Regions from separate parts of the Alcanivorax sp. UBA3183 genome, predicted to be linked through region 3. Evidence: predicted binding sites of a transcription regulator. Region 3 holds the regulator's gene; each other region holds the start of a gene.
What was found. Region 3 encodes LexA, which represses DNA repair genes until DNA is damaged. Its sites were predicted from a motif close to TACTGTNTANNTANACAGTA; they were not measured.
Positions count from the first base shown of each region.

Region 1 (3,736 bases), on a different contig from region 3:
GCACGGTGTTGGCCAGATCGCGGGCGTCGGCAAAGTTGTCGAGCAGCTGCCGATGGGCTTCTTTCTTCATCAGAGCCTGGTGTTCGTGCTGGCTGTGGATGCTGATCAGTCGCTCACCCAGCTCTCGCACTTCCGCCAGCGGGGTGGGGGTGCCGTTTACATAGGCCCGGGAGCGACCATCGGCACGCACGGTGCGGCGCAGCAGGCACTGGTCATCATCATCCAGCTCCCGATCGGCCAGCCACTGGCGGGCGGCCGGGTTGTCGCTGACATCAAAGGTGGCGAGCACTTCCGCCCGGTCGTGGCCGTGGCGGACAATGCTGGAGTCGGCCCGGTCGCCCAGGGTCAGGCCCAGGGCATCGATGATCACGGACTTGCCCGCCCCGGTTTCCCCGCTGATCGCGGTGAGGCCGTTTTCCGGCTCCAGTTCCAACTGGTCCACGGTGGCAAAGTGACGAACGCTCAGATGGGTCAGCATGGTATCTCTCCGAAACGGGCGAGTCAGTGTGACGATTAGCGGGTGGCAGGGACCTGTATCACCTGGGTGCCAGCCAGCAGATCGTGCAGGCAGCGGCGATCACTGCGGAAAATCAGCAGCGGATCGACCAGCATGACCAGGTTGATGCCGGGCACCTGTGCCAGCACATGGAACAGTAGATAGCGCAGGCCGTAGAGTTTGCCGGGGGGTACGTCCAGCTGCTCCATGCCGATGATTTTCATGCCCAGCAGCCACTTGCCGATGGTCTGCTGGCGGTTGAACAGCAGCCAGCCCTGCAGGGCCAGGAATATCACTTCACCGACAATGAACCAGACCAGGGTGGCGGTCAGGTCGAGTGCGCCATTGTTGGCCATCATGTCCGCCCAGGTGCCGGAAAAGAACACGATAGGGCCGATAATGGCGAGCTGGACCAGGCCGTCGATCAGGGCGCCGAAAAAGCGGTACCAGCGGCTGGCAAGCTCCGGGTTGTCCGGGGTCGGGCGATTCTGCACGTCGGCGGCGGGGCTCTGGTAGGGGTTGTTGCTGTCGGTCATGGTGACGTCCTTGTTACGATAACTGTTCTTTTGGGCAGTGTTTCTAATCTTAGGGGATTCCGGGCGCCAGTGTAAGCCCCCGATAAACTCCGAACGAGAAGGCTATGTACCTGAATCCGTGGCTTCATCGCGGCGCCTGACGCAAGCCTTTGCCGTCACAGAACATTTTCTTCAGTCGATCGTATTCCCTGATACGACGCTTGTTCAGAAAATTCCCTGTGACAACAAATTCTTACGCCATGCATCCACGCTGAAGTCACGGATTCAGGTATATAATGTCCCACTGGTTTTCTGGTACATATACCGCTATGACGAAGCTGGATCTGAACGAACGCAAACAACGATTGCTGATGGCGCTGGTAGAGCGCCATATCCGCGATGGTCAACCGGTGGGGTCCAAGACCCTGGCTTCCGGCAGTGGGCTCACCGTCAGTCCGGCCACCATCCGCAATATCATGGCGGAGCTGGAAGATCTCGGTGTACTGACCAGCCCCCATACTTCCGCCGGGCGGGTGCCCACGGAGCTGGGTTACCGGCTGTATGTGGACTCCCTGCTGGCGTCCAGTGTCATGGAGCGCCCGGGCAACCGCTCCCTGAAAAAGGAACTGGGCCAGTTGCTGGCGCCGGAGCAGTCGCCCCAGGAGCTGATTGCCCAGGCATCGCGAACCCTGGCGGAGCTGACCCGCATGGCCGGGCTGGTGGCGGTGCCGCGCCGGGAGGTGACGACTCTGAGGCAGGTGGAATTCTTGCCGTTATCGGGCAAGCGAGTGCTGGTGGTACTGGTGGTCAACCGCTCCGAGGTGCAGAACCGCATCATTCATACCGACCGGGATTACGATGAGGTGGAGCTGCGTCAGGCGGCCAACTACATCAATCACACCTATGCGGGCTGTGATCTGAACAGCATCTGCGACGGGCTGCTTAACACCATGAATGCGGATCGAGCACAGATGGATGTGCTGATGCAGACGGCGGTTGCCGTGGCCGGCAAGGCATTGCGCACGGAGCAGGAGGATTCGGACTATGTGGTGTCCGGCGAGTCCAACCTGCTGAAGTCCGCAGAAGCCGACAATATCGGTCAGTTGCGCAATCTGTTCGATGCCTTCAGTCACAAGCGCGACATTCTGCACCTGCTGGAGCGCTCCATGAAGGCGGACGGGGTACAGATCTTTATTGGCCGGGAGTCCGGCTTTCAGCCGTTCGAGGACTACTCGCTGATCTCGGCCCCCTACCGGGCAGACAATGGCCCGGTGGGCGTCCTCGCCGTGGTCGGTCCCACTCGTATGGACTACGAAAAGGTCATCCCTACCGTGGATATCACCGCCAAAATCCTCTCGGCGGCCCTAACCCAGCTATAAACCGAATTGATAGTTGATAATGGATAATTGATAACGGCGCGGCCCCGGCTTTATTGATTTCAGGGGGTAAAGGGCTCGAGAGGGCCATGGGCGCGGCTTCCAGGATGCCTATGGCACCAGATCATCCCGCGCGCTATCAATTTCCATTATCAATTGTCCATTGCCCCTCTCCCCCCTTGAATCCTCGCCATCCGCTCCCATATATTTGCCCGCTTTCCTGGAAAAGCCCGGATTGGGATGTGGAGTAGAGAATGAGTGATCAGGAAAAAGACCCTAAAAACGCCGAGCCGCAGGTAGAGACTGCCGAAGAGCAGCAGGCGGCAAAGGAGGCTGAGGCGGCCCAGGCTGATGCCGCGCCAGAAGAGCCCTCAGCGGCACAAGAGCCTTCTACGGAAGAAAAGCTGGCTGAGGCAGAAGTCGAGCTGGCCAAGGTCAAGAAAGCCCTGAGTGAAGCGGATATCCGCGCTCAGGCGGAAATCCAGAATGTGCGCAAGCGCGCCGAGCGCGACGTGCAGCACGCCCGCAAGTTCGCCCTGGAGAAGTTTGCTGGCGATCTGCTGAGCGTGGCGGACAACCTGGAGCGCGGCCTGGCCGCTCTGGATGCTAACGACGACGCCCTGCAAGGTGCCCGTGAAGGTATCGAGCTGACCCTCAAGTCGCTGCTCGATGCGTTTGCCAAGTACAACCTGGAGCAGATCAGCCCGTCTGACGAGCCGTTCAACCCGGAATTGCACGAGGCCATGACCATGGTGCCGGTGCCCAATGTGGAGCCCAACACCGTGATCGACGTGTTGGAGAAGGGCTACCAGCTCAATGGTCGCCTGATCCGCCCGGCCCGCGTCATCGTCAGCAAGGCGGCTGAGTAAAAAGCGGTACTGGCCCCTTGAAACGGCGCGCAGCAGCGCCATATAGATGCCAGACGAATTAACAATTCAACTGCCTGGGTCGCCGAAAGGGGCCCGGCTGGTGTGAAGGAGAACGAGAGATATGGGTAAGATTATCGGTATCGACCTGGGTACGACCAACAGCTGTGTGGCCGTGCTGGAAGGTGATAAAGCCAAGGTTATTGAAAACGCTGAAGGCGCGCGTACTACGCCGTCCATCATCGCCTACACCGACGACAAGGAAACCCTGGTCGGTCAGTCTGCCAAGCGTCAGGCGGTGACCAACCCGGAAAACACCCTGTACGCGGTGAAGCGCCTGATCGGCCGTCGTTTTGACGACAGCGTCGTTCAGAAAGACATCAAGATGGTCCCCTACAAGATCACCAAGGCCGACAATGGCGACGCCTGGGTGGAAGTGAAGGGCGAGAAAATGGCGCCGCCGCAGATCTCTGCGCAGGTGCT
Region 1 covers NZ_DEXN01000039.1:66,808-70,543, reverse strand. The annotation lists partial or broken gene B3Q33_RS12245 (AAA family ATPase) at 1-478, opposite strand, end outside; gene B3Q33_RS12240 (RDD family protein) at 514-1,032, opposite strand; gene hrcA (heat-inducible transcriptional repressor HrcA) at 1,341-2,390, shown strand; gene grpE (nucleotide exchange factor GrpE) at 2,642-3,256, shown strand; gene dnaK (molecular chaperone DnaK) at 3,378-3,736, shown strand, end outside.
Region 1: hrcA (heat-inducible transcriptional repressor HrcA) is a predicted target of LexA. The motif match lies at 1,053-1,072, and genes of this name have one in related genera.

Region 2 (3,736 bases), on a different contig from region 3:
GGGCAAGGCCTCCCCCTGCAATGCCCTGGGAGCCGGTACCACCAGGGCCACCAGCAAGGCAAAGACGCCCATCACCGAGGTCATCCAGAACAGGCCGGACAGGCCCAGCCAGCTGGCCAGTAACGGGCCGAGAATCAGGGCCAGCACAAAGGAACCACCCACGGACATGCCGATCAGCGCCATGGCCCGGGTGCGATGCTTTTCACTGACCACATCACCGATCAGCGCCATGATCACACTGGCAATGGCGCCGGAGCCCTGCAGGGCACGCCCGGCAATGACACCATGGATATGGTCACTCATGGCCGCCACCACCCCCCCCGCCACAAACAGCAGCAGGCCGATCAGCAACAACGGTCGCCGGCCGAAACGGTCGGAAAGCATGCCAAATGGAATCTGCAGCAGGGCCTGCATCAGCCCGTAGGCGCCGATGGCGGTACCGATCAGCAGCGGTGTCGCGCCTTCCAGCGATTGCCCGTAGACCGCGAAAATCGGCAAAATCATGAACAGGCCGAACATCCGCAGCGCAAAGATGGTCGCCAGATAGCCGGTGGTTTTCAGCTCTGTCCGCTGTAGGACACGGGAGGAAGATGCCGACATGAACGCTTGTTGCTCCAAAACGGGTGGCCGAAAGTCACGGCCGCTACAAAAAGGCGGGCAGTGTATCAGATTCCCCACGGGGCCGGACCAGGACACAGTGCCCCACTTTGAGGCCCGGGAATCGTGAAATCAGTAAAACCGGGCAATGGTAAATTGAACCCCGGTCAAAGCGGTGATAAATTCACATGCTGATCAGTTTTTTTTCTTAGGCTCCGCCTGAGACATCATGGACGGCATCGATGAACAGCCCACAACAAACTAAGCAAGTTTACGTAGTAGGCAGCCAGCAACTGCAAAACGCCCTGCTCACCGAATTTCTCGTCAAGGAAGAAGTGGCTACCAAGAGCATTCCCTCAGTTGAGACCATCTCAGTGGAGACCCTGCGGGAATTTGACCAGAACCTGTTTCTGGTGGATTACCACAGTGTGGATGTGAATGAGGTCATCGCCCATCTCCTGGAAGCAGATCAGGAAGTGGACAACGACGTTCTGATCGCCCTGTTCAATGTGGACAGCGACGACTCCCTGTCCCGACTGGCTGGCCTGCCCATGGTCAACGGCGGCTTCCAGCATGACTGCCCCCAGGCACTGCTGAGCAAAGGCATCAAGGCCATTTTCGACGGCGAGTTGTGGTTCCCCCGCGCCGTGTTGCAGGCTTATCTGATGAAAAGCCGCACCTTCAACAAGACCTTCTCCCGCAGCGAGGTGAACCTCACCGACCGGGAAGTGGAGGTGCTGAAAGTGATGGCCACCGGCGCCAAGAACTCGGAAATCGCCACCAGCCTGAATCTGAGCCCGCACACCATCAAGACGCATATCTATAACATCTTCAAGAAAATCAATGCGTCCAATCGCCTGCAAGCGGTGAACTGGGCACAGGAAAACCTCTAGCAACGTTTCATACAACACGCACCTTGCTGCACGCCTTGCGTGCAGCAAGGTGCGTGTTGCGGTCAGCGACCACATTCTTTTGCCCTTCACACGAATTCGCCTATACTGCCCTGTTCATTTTGACAGTAGTCAGGGGTAGTTGATGGATACCATACTGGTTCGCGGTGCACGGACTCATAACCTGAAGAACGTGGACCTGGATATTCCCCGGGACAAGCTGGTGGTGATCACCGGTCTGTCCGGTTCAGGGAAATCCTCACTGGCCTTTGACACGCTCTACGCAGAAGGCCAGCGCCGCTATGTGGAGTCCCTCTCCACCTATGCCCGCCAGTTCCTGTCGATGATGGAAAAACCCGATGTGGACCACATCGAAGGGCTCAGCCCGGCTATCTCCATCGAGCAGAAATCCACCAGTCATAACCCGCGATCCACCGTCGGTACCATCACCGAAATCTACGACTATCTGCGCCTGCTGTTCGCCCGGGTGGGCGAGCCCCGCTGCCCGGAGCATGAAGCCCCGCTGGCCGCCCAGACCATCAGCCAGATGGTGGATCAGGTGCTGGCCATGGAAGACGGCAGCAAACTGATGCTGCTGGCGCCAGTGATCCGCGAAAAGAAAGGCGAACATCTCCACCTGTTCGAGGAGCTGCGTGCCCAGGGCTTTATCCGTGCACGCATCGACGGGCGTATCTACGACATGGATGACACCCCGGATCTGGACAAGAACAAGAAACACACCATTGAAGTGGTGGTGGATCGCTTCAAGGTCCGTGACGACCTGCAGAACCGGCTGGCGGAATCCTTCGAAACCGCTCTTAATCTGGCCGATGACATCGCCATCATTGCCCCCATGGACGGCGACGGCGAGGAAGTGACCTTCTCCGCCAAGTTTGCCTGCCCGCACTGCGGCTATTCGATTCCCGAACTGGAACCGCGACTGTTCTCCTTCAACAACCCGGCCGGCGCCTGCCCCAGCTGTGATGGTTTGGGCATGAAGCAGTTCTTCGACGAGGACAAGGTGATCAATTCCGACGAGCTGTCCCTGTCGGAAGGTGCCATCCGCGGCTGGGACCGCCGCAACGTCTACTACTTCCAGATGCTTAACTCCCTGTCACAAAGCCTCGGCTTCGATATGGACGTGGCACTCAAGGAACTGCCCAAGGACATCCGCAAGAAAGTCCTTCACGGCACCGGCAAGGAAAGCATCGAATTCCGTTACCTCAACGACCGCGGCGACATCATCAAGCGCAACCATCCGTTCGAGGGCATCATCCCCAATATGGAGCGGCGCTACCGGGAAACCGAATCCGATGCGGTGCGCGAAGACCTGCTCGGCTACATGTCCACCTCCAGCTGCCCCAGCTGTAATGGTTCGCGACTGCGCGAGGCGGCCCGTCATGTGTTCATCGAAGAAACCACCCTACCGGAAGTGGTACGACTGGCGGTGGGCAAGGCCCACGGCTATTTCAGCGACCTGAACCTGCCCGGCAGCAAGGGCGAAATCGCCGACAAGATTCTCAAGGAAATCCGCGACCGCCTGCAGTTTCTGGTCAACGTGGGGCTGGAATACCTGACCCTGGAGCGCAGCGCGGAAACCCTGTCCGGCGGCGAGGCCCAGCGTATTCGTCTGGCCAGTCAGATTGGTGCCGGACTGGTGGGCGTCATGTACGTGCTGGACGAACCCTCCATTGGTCTGCACCAGCGCGACAACGAGCGCCTCCTCAGCACTCTCACTCGCCTGCGTGACCTGGGTAATACCGTGCTGGTGGTGGAGCATGACGAGGAAGCCATCCGCCTGGCCGACCACGTGATTGATATTGGCCCCGGTGCCGGCGTCCATGGTGGCCGGGTCGTCGCCCAGGGCAGCGCCCAGGACGTATCCGACAACCCGGACTCTCTCACCGGCGACTACCTGTCCGGGCGCAAACAGATCGCCATCCCCTCGCAACGGCGACAGAATCAGGACGACAAATGGCTGACCCTGCACGGCGCCACCGGCAACAACCTCAAGGGCCACCCGTTGAATATCCCGGTGGGGCTGTTCACCTGCGTCACCGGTGTCTCCGGCTCCGGCAAGTCCACCCTGATCAACAGCACCCTGTACCCGCTGGCGGCCACCAAACTGAACAAGGCCACCACGCTGACTCCCGCCGTCCATGAGTCCATTGAGGGGCTGGAGCACTTCGACAAGGTGGTGGATATCGACCAGAGCCCCATTGGTCGTACCCCCCGCTCAAACCCGGCTA
Region 2 covers NZ_DEXN01000024.1:17,162-20,897, reverse strand. The annotation lists gene B3Q33_RS09670 (MFS transporter) at 1-600, opposite strand, end outside; gene B3Q33_RS09665 (response regulator transcription factor) at 840-1,490, shown strand; gene uvrA (excinuclease ABC subunit UvrA) at 1,633-3,736, shown strand, end outside.
Region 2: uvrA (excinuclease ABC subunit UvrA) is a predicted target of LexA. The motif match lies at 1,599-1,618, and genes of this name have one in related genera.

Region 3 (3,736 bases):
GCGGTAAAATCATGCGCTTCAATGGCCCCGAGCACGCCAATAACCAGCTTCAGACCCTGTCTACCGACTCCGCACATTTGCTCCATCATTCTGCCCATGCGGAAATGGTCGGTCAGCCGGAAGGGGAGGTGATCCCTCCGCTTCGTGTGCGCTTTCACTGGCGAAGCCAAGCCTGACCTGTTGGAGTCTTGCTCGCAAGGGGAAGGCTTGAGCCTGGTGCCATTACCTGCTCAAGAGAGATTTCGCTTTGTGAGCAAAGCTCCAACGGTTTCGGGTTTCGGTTATCTGAACAGCACCCGCGCATTATCACTCGTCATACCCGCCACCCGGGCCACATCTTGTCCCCGTAAACTCGCCACCCGCTTACCTATCCAGGGTAACAATGAAGGCTCGTTGCGCCGCTTTTTCGGGGGCGCTTCCGGCAGATCCCGGGGTAGCAGATAGGGCGCGTCGGTTTCCAGCAGCAGCCGGTTATCGGGGATGTTGTGTACCAATTCCGCCAGCGGCTTGCCGCGGCGCTCATCGCACACCCAGCCGGTGATGCCAATGTGGCAATCCAGATCCAGATAATCAAAAAGCGCCTGGCGTGATCCGGTAAAGCAGTGCACGACCGCACCGACAAGGTGATCCCGGTAGGCTTTCAAAATGGGCGCGAAGCGTTCGTGGGCATCGCGCTCGTGGAGAAACACCGGAAGCCGGTATTCCACTGCCAGGGCCAGCTGGGCCTCGAAGGCACGTTCCTGATCCGGGCGTGGGGAAAAGTCACGATTGAAATCCAGGCCCATTTCGCCGGCGGCTTTTACGCTGTGGTGGCTTAACAGTTCCCGCATCTCCTTTTCCAGGGCCGGGGAATAGAAGCGGGCGCTATGAGGGTGAAGGCCAGCGGTGGAAAACAGATCATCGTGCTGGCTGGCCAGCTCCATGGCCTGGCGGGATTCGTCCACATTAGTGCCGGTGAGAAGTTGCCAGTTCACCCCGGCAGAACGGGCCCGCTCAAGTACCTCATCCTGATCATCGCGGAACTGCTTGTCGGTCAGATTAACGCCGATATCAGCCCAATGGGGAATGTCGGTCTTGAAGTGAGTAGTGTGAGGTTCTTGCATCAGGGGCCTGCTCCGCCAGTTGTTCGCGCAGGGATTCTACCCGACGACGGTTGGCACCTAAATCCCAGTAGCCGACCCGTGATGCGGAGCGTACCTCTACCACGCCGTCTTCACGAATATAGAATGTCACATCATCCACGAAACGCAGCAGTCGGCTTGAGAAGCGGGCCTGGATACGGGACTGGCCGACCACATCGAACTCGACGCGGTCAAGTTGCCGCAGCAGGGCCTGTAGGCGAGTCATGCTGGCCTGGCGAGTTTCTGCTACCTGCAGAGGCGCCACCCGGCGATCTTCGTCTTTGGCCAGGCTGGAGACGCAGTTGGGCGAATCCGGGCAGGGGGCGAGCAGATGCGTATCGGACATGGCGGCAACACTCATAAATAGCAGAATGGCACTAGAAAGAATTCGGATCACGGATCAACCCCACGAAAATACCCTCGATGATCAGTTGATCAGCCGGCACCTTGATCGGCTCATAAGCCTCGTTAGCCGGTAACAGGGTGGCGCTGGACTTGTTTAACTTTAGGGTCTTTACCGTGACTTCTTCGTCAATGCGGGCAACCACGATCTCACCGGAACGGGCCACGTTGGATTTGCGTACGGCGATCAGGTCGCCATCGAAGATGCCTGCCTCGATCATACTGTCGCCCTGTACCTTCAAGAGGTAAGTGGGGCGTTGCTTGAACAGCCCCTGGGGCACCGGCACGGTACGTTCCACATTTTCGATGGCCTCGATGGGAACCCCGGCGGCCACTTTGCCGACTATCGGCAGTTCTTCTTCCGACCAGTAGGCGTTGTCGAGCAATTGAATGCCACGGGAGCGGTCACTGTGGAGTTTGATAAAGCCCTTTCTTTCCAGGGCTCGCAAATGGTCAGAGGCGGCATTCTTGGACTGAAAGCCCATGATGTCGGCAATTTCCGCGCGAGTGGGTGCCATACCGGTATCGGCGATGCATTCGCGGATACAGTCCAGCACCTGTTGCTGGCGATCGGTGAGTTTGCTGCTCATAACCTTCTCCATGTTTCCCGCAGGATTTCGGTTCCATACCCGGGCGTCATCGACGCTTCTGGCTAACCAGGCTGTCAGCCAAGGCTGACAAACAGTGCTACAAAACCGATGCTAGCATAGGTACTGATAATATGAACAGTGCTATTTGAACAGTTGTGGCGGGCTGAATTTTACCAGTTTCGGGAGGATATCGTTGCCCTGTGGTAGCGGTGGCACTAGCATATTGCAGGGAGCATCTGAATGGTTGCGGGTCTTTGTGTTGATTCGCCCGGCAGGCGGACGCTTCGATAATAATTCCATCAGACCTGGGGATAGTAGATGGAGCAGGCCAATAATAATGACTTCGGCCAACAACGGATCCGGCAGCTGTTATCCGGTGTCCCGTTTTTCAATGAAATTGCCCGTGATGATCAAAGCGAATTTGCCCAGCTTGAGCATAATACCCGCCTTTGGGTAGCCGGTTCCGGTGACACTGTGATTCGTGCCGGGGATGTGGATTCCACCCTGTATTTCCTGCTGCGAGGGCAGCTTGAGGTGCTATCTGATACGACTGGAGACGCGCCGCTTTATTACGTATCGCCGGGGGAGGTTTTTGGTACTCTTTCCATGTTGCTCGGTACTCCCCGGAGCGCCACGATCAAGGTGTCAGAGACGGCCCGCGAAGCGGTATTGGTGAGCCTGGATTTCAATGAATTCAACGAGGATGACAGCCCTTATTCATTGAGTACCCGGCTGGCGTTCTTCCACATGATCGTTCACCACATCCGCTGGACCCTGGAAGTCAAACGTATGCAGTCGCCGGACCATGAGCTGGTCCAGTCCATGCGCAAGCTACCGGTGTTTCATGGAGAAAAAGGCACCCGGGAAGAACTGGCCGCCCTCAAGGTTCAGGCCCAGGGACTGGCGGAGCTGCTATGTCGCTGGAACGAGGAAGGGCCGGAAGGGACAGGGGCGTTGCAGCTCACTTGAAGGCAGTGAATAGTTAACAGTTTCGCGGAACAGGTTTTCTGTTTTGTGAACGTAAGAGGCCGCGTCCAGGGGATGGACGCGGCCTCTTACGTTTCAGTCAGGGATGCGCCGGCACGCACGCTATTAACTGTTAACTATTAACTGCCTTTCTGATCCACCTTAACCGCCAGCACATCACAATGCGCCCCCGGTACCAGGCCGCGGGCAGTTGAGCCCAGTAGCAGGGCCAGGCCGCTGCGGGTGTGGCTGCCTACCACGATCAGGTCGGCGTCCAGCTTGTCGGCCTGATCGAGGATGGTCTTCTCGATGGAACCCAGCTCCACATGGACATTATCGGCGGGTATCTGGTAACGGTCGGCATAGGTGTCGGCGGTTTCCCGGGCCTGTGTCATTAGCCCGCTTTGCAGGTCGGTCACATCCATGGGCACATCGGCGCCATAGGCCAGTGCCAGTGGCTCGATCACATGGATCAGATGCAACTCTCCGTCGTTGCCGGAGAGCACCCCGGCCGCCCGGGATAGCACCTGGGCAGACTCGTCACTGCAATCAATGGCGACCAGAATTCGGCGATAGGGGCTTGTCACGGTTCTCTCCCTGAAATGGTGTCTTTTCCGCAGTATAACGCTCTTTGGGCGGCTTGCCAGAACCTGTTTC
Region 3 covers NZ_DEXN01000044.1:22,477-26,212, forward strand. The annotation lists gene B3Q33_RS13875 (DUF6482 family protein) at 1-176, shown strand, start outside; gene B3Q33_RS13880 (TatD family hydrolase) at 282-1,103, opposite strand; gene B3Q33_RS13885 (DUF1499 domain-containing protein) at 1,051-1,467, opposite strand; gene lexA (transcriptional repressor LexA) at 1,499-2,113, opposite strand; gene B3Q33_RS13895 (Crp/Fnr family transcriptional regulator) at 2,432-3,082, shown strand; gene B3Q33_RS13900 (universal stress protein) at 3,220-3,666, opposite strand.

Region 4 (3,736 bases), on a different contig from region 3:
GGTTGAACCAGTGCTGCCAGGCCTGGGGGCGGCCGGTCATGTGAACCAGCGGTACCCTTGTCATGGCTTGAACATTGCCAGCTAGCCCATAGCGGTCGGTGAAGCCGTTGGGGGTGAAGACCTGGATCATCACTTCGGCGAGTTTTTCGTGACTGAGGCCGGGCCAGGGAGGTTGCCCGTAGCGGATCGCCAGATCAAACGAACCTTGTTGGAGATCCATGTTGGCCAGATTGGTTTCCACTTCCAGTTCTACTTCGGGGTGCTGCTCGCGGAAATTTTCCATGCCAGGCAGTACCACCCGTGCCGCAACCGGGGGCATCATGCTGACCCGCAAGCGACTGTGAAGCGGTGTTGTCAGAGCAAGTGTGGCGCGACGTAGCCCTTTGAGATGTGGCTGTATCTGGTTCAGGTAACGGGTGCCTTCTTCGGTGAGGGTCAGGGCGCGGTTATGACGTTCGAACAGCGTGACACCCAGACTCTCTTCCAGTTGCTGGATCTGCTGGCTGACGGCTGAGGGGGTGATGTGAAGTTGCTTCGCCGCTTGCTTGAAGCTGAGCTGCCGGGCGGCGGCTTCGAAGGTCATCAGAAAGTTCAGATTTGGAAGGGGTCGACGCATGCTGTTTCCATTCTTTTGTTCGCTATTCTTCTGACGCCAACTCGGCCGGCCAGTCACCAACCATAGCATGCCAGCCTGTCTCGGCGGGTGCCCAGGGGATGGGTGATTCGAGTGCTCTGTTTTTACGGGGCTGTTCAGTTTGCTATCGATGATTATATTGGACAGGTGTATTGCGGCATGGTGGATGTGAAAGGCATCTGTCGACCGTTCAAACAGAAGCTGTATTCGCGGGTCTCGGGCAACCTGGATGCTTTCCTGGATTACCGATAGCAACTTCGATATCGACTATCACGTGCGTCATTCGGCTCTGCCGCGCCCGGGCCGTATTCGTGGGTTGCTGGCGCTGATGCCGCGGCTGCACGTGCAGCGTCTCGATCCCCGCCGCCCTGGTCCTCGGCGTGGAATACCCTCTTGCCGCGCAAGCGCCGCTAGGGCTCTCTGGCCCGTGCAGGGATGTTGAAACCCCAGCGTAGTCTTCAACGCGGCACAGAGCAGTTTGTTAGGTGGTGTCGGCACGGCTCCATGGTCGGTAAACTAAGGCTCTCTGATCTCCCGACCTGTGGGAAATCGACAATTCAGGAAGGCAAGTGTGACACAAGGCTCAATTCAACAGGCGGCGTTGCAGCTGTCAGAGAATCTGCTCAAGCAGCAACTGATGGCGGTGACAGCGGAATCCTGTACCGGCGGTGGTATTGCTCAGGCGCTTACTGAGATTCCCGGTTCCTCACGCTGGTTTGAACGTGGCTACGTATCCTATTCCAACGAGGCTAAACAGGAGCTGCTGGGGGTGAACGCCGAAACCCTTGAGACGCACGGTGCGGTGAGTGAAGAGATCGCGCTGGAGATGGCCTGTGGTGCCGTCGCCCGCTCACGGGGCCATATTAGTGTTGCGGTGACCGGTGTGGCTGGCCCGGATGGCGGCACGCCTTCCAAGCCGGTGGGGACGGTGTGGATTGCCTGGGGCCAAAAGCTGGGCTATGCCGAGGCGCAATGCTTTCATTTCGAGGGTGATCGTCACGCCGTTCGTCAGCAGACCATTCTGGAAGCCATCAAGGGCTTGAATGCCCGTCTCCAGTAGTCACAATCTGCCCATTGGATAAACAGGGTTGCAAAGGACAGGAATACCTGTCCATAATGCTGTCCATATTGTCAGTGCTGTCCGAAAGGTCAGCCAGAACGGATCAGATAACGGCGATGCAATGACTGTCACGCCGAAACGGAGAGGGGTCATAATGAGCGATAAATCCAAGGCGCTGTCCGCCGCACTATCCCAGATCGAACGTCAGTTTGGTAAAGGTTCCGTGATGCGCATGGGCGATCGCAAGCGCGAGCGCATGCCGTCCATTTCCACCGGCTCCCTGGGGCTGGATATTGCTCTTGGTATTGGTGGTCTGCCGAAAGGGCGTATCGTGGAAATCTATGGCCCGGAATCCTCTGGTAAGACCACCCTGACCCTGAGCGTGATCGCCCAGGCGCAGAAGAAAGGCGCTACCTGTGCCTTTGTGGATGCAGAGCACGCCCTGGACCCGGACTATGCCGAGAAGCTGGGCGTGAACGTGGATGACCTGATCGTGTCCCAGCCGGACACCGGTGAGCAGGCACTGGAAATTACTGACATGCTGGTGCGTTCCGGCGCGGTGGATGTGGTGATTGTTGATTCCGTGGCGGCACTGGTGCCGAAGGCCGAAATTGAAGGCGAAATGGGTGACACCCACGTTGGCCTGCAGGCTCGTCTGATGAGCCAGGCGCTGCGCAAGATCACCGGCAATGTGAAAAACGCCAATACCCTGGTGGTGTTCATCAACCAGATCCGCATGAAGATCGGCGTGATGTTCGGTAACCCGGAAACCACCACCGGGGGTAACGCCCTCAAGTTCTATTCCTCCGTGCGCCTGGATATCCGTCGTATCGGCGCGGTGAAGCAGGGTGACGAAGTCACCGGTAACGAAACCCGCGTGAAGGTGGTGAAGAACAAGGTATCGCCGCCGTTCCGTCAGGCCGAATTCCAGATTCTTTACGGCCAGGGCATCAATCAGCTGGGTGAAGTGCTGGACCTGGGTGTGCAGCAGGGCCTGGTGGATAAATCCGGTGCCTGGTATGCCTACAAAGGTGACAAGATCGGCCAGGGCAAGCAGAACGCCTGTGAGTACCTGCGTGAAAACCCGGCTGTCGCCGAGGAAATCGAACAGGAAATCCGCGCTCGCTTGCTGCCTGATCCCACTGAGGCGCCGGCTGTCAAGGAAGAGGAAGCCGAAGCCGGCAATGAGTGAACCGCTCACTGAATCCGAACTGCGCCAGCGGGCTGTCAGCCTGCTGGCGCGTCGGGATCATGCCCGCCGGGAGCTGGAAACCAAGCTGTACCGCAAGCTCGGTGAGCAACCGGCGCTGCCAGCGGTGCTGGCCTGGTGTGACGAACACGGCTTTATCGACGACCGGCGCTTTGCCGGTTTTTTTGTGCGTTCGCGCATCGATCGCGGGCAGGGCGCCCTGCGCATCCGCCAGGAACTACAGCTGAAGGGCGTGGATAACGAGCTGATCGCCCAGGCCCTGGCAGAGGCTGAGGTGGACTGGTTCGCGCTGGCCCGGGAGGTGCGGGCTCGGCGCTTTCGTCAGTACCCTGGCAAGGACCAGAAAGAAAAAGCTCGCCAGCTAAGGTTCCTGCAACAGCGCGGTTTCAATGCCGAACAGAGCTTTGCTGCGCTGGATTGTTCCCCGGAAGACGAGCTGTAGTTCGTCCTTCCCGTTTCCCATCGCTGCTATCCTCACCCCGTTGGAGCTTTGCTCGCAAAGCGAAGGGCTGACGTTACCCGGATGATTCGCCTTGCGAGCAAGGCTCCAACGGTGCCGGTTTGTGGTCGACGGAGCCAGCCCGGTAATTTTTCCTCTTGGTTTGAATTCCGTTCACGGCGTATCCTTCGCTTTTGCGGCTTGTGTGAGATTTTCCATGGAGTACCTGTCTGATCCCTGGTTGGCGGCAGCCATGCTGGGTGCTGGTGTATTGGCGGGTTTTATCAACCCCCTGGCCGGTGGCGGGGGGCTGCTGATCCTGCCGTTGCTGATGCTCAGTGGCATGAGCGCGGCATTGGCTAACGGCACCATGCGGGTAGGGGTGCTGATACA
Region 4 covers NZ_DEXN01000006.1:23,878-27,613, forward strand. The annotation lists gene B3Q33_RS01375 (LysR substrate-binding domain-containing protein) at 1-616, opposite strand, end outside; gene B3Q33_RS01380 (wax ester/triacylglycerol synthase domain-containing protein) at 864-1,076, shown strand; gene B3Q33_RS01385 (CinA family protein) at 1,206-1,694, shown strand; gene recA (recombinase RecA) at 1,849-2,886, shown strand; gene B3Q33_RS01395 (regulatory protein RecX) at 2,879-3,346, shown strand; gene B3Q33_RS01400 (sulfite exporter TauE/SafE family protein) at 3,561-3,736, shown strand, end outside.
Region 4: recA (recombinase RecA) is a predicted target of LexA. The motif match lies at 1,752-1,771, and genes of this name have one in related genera.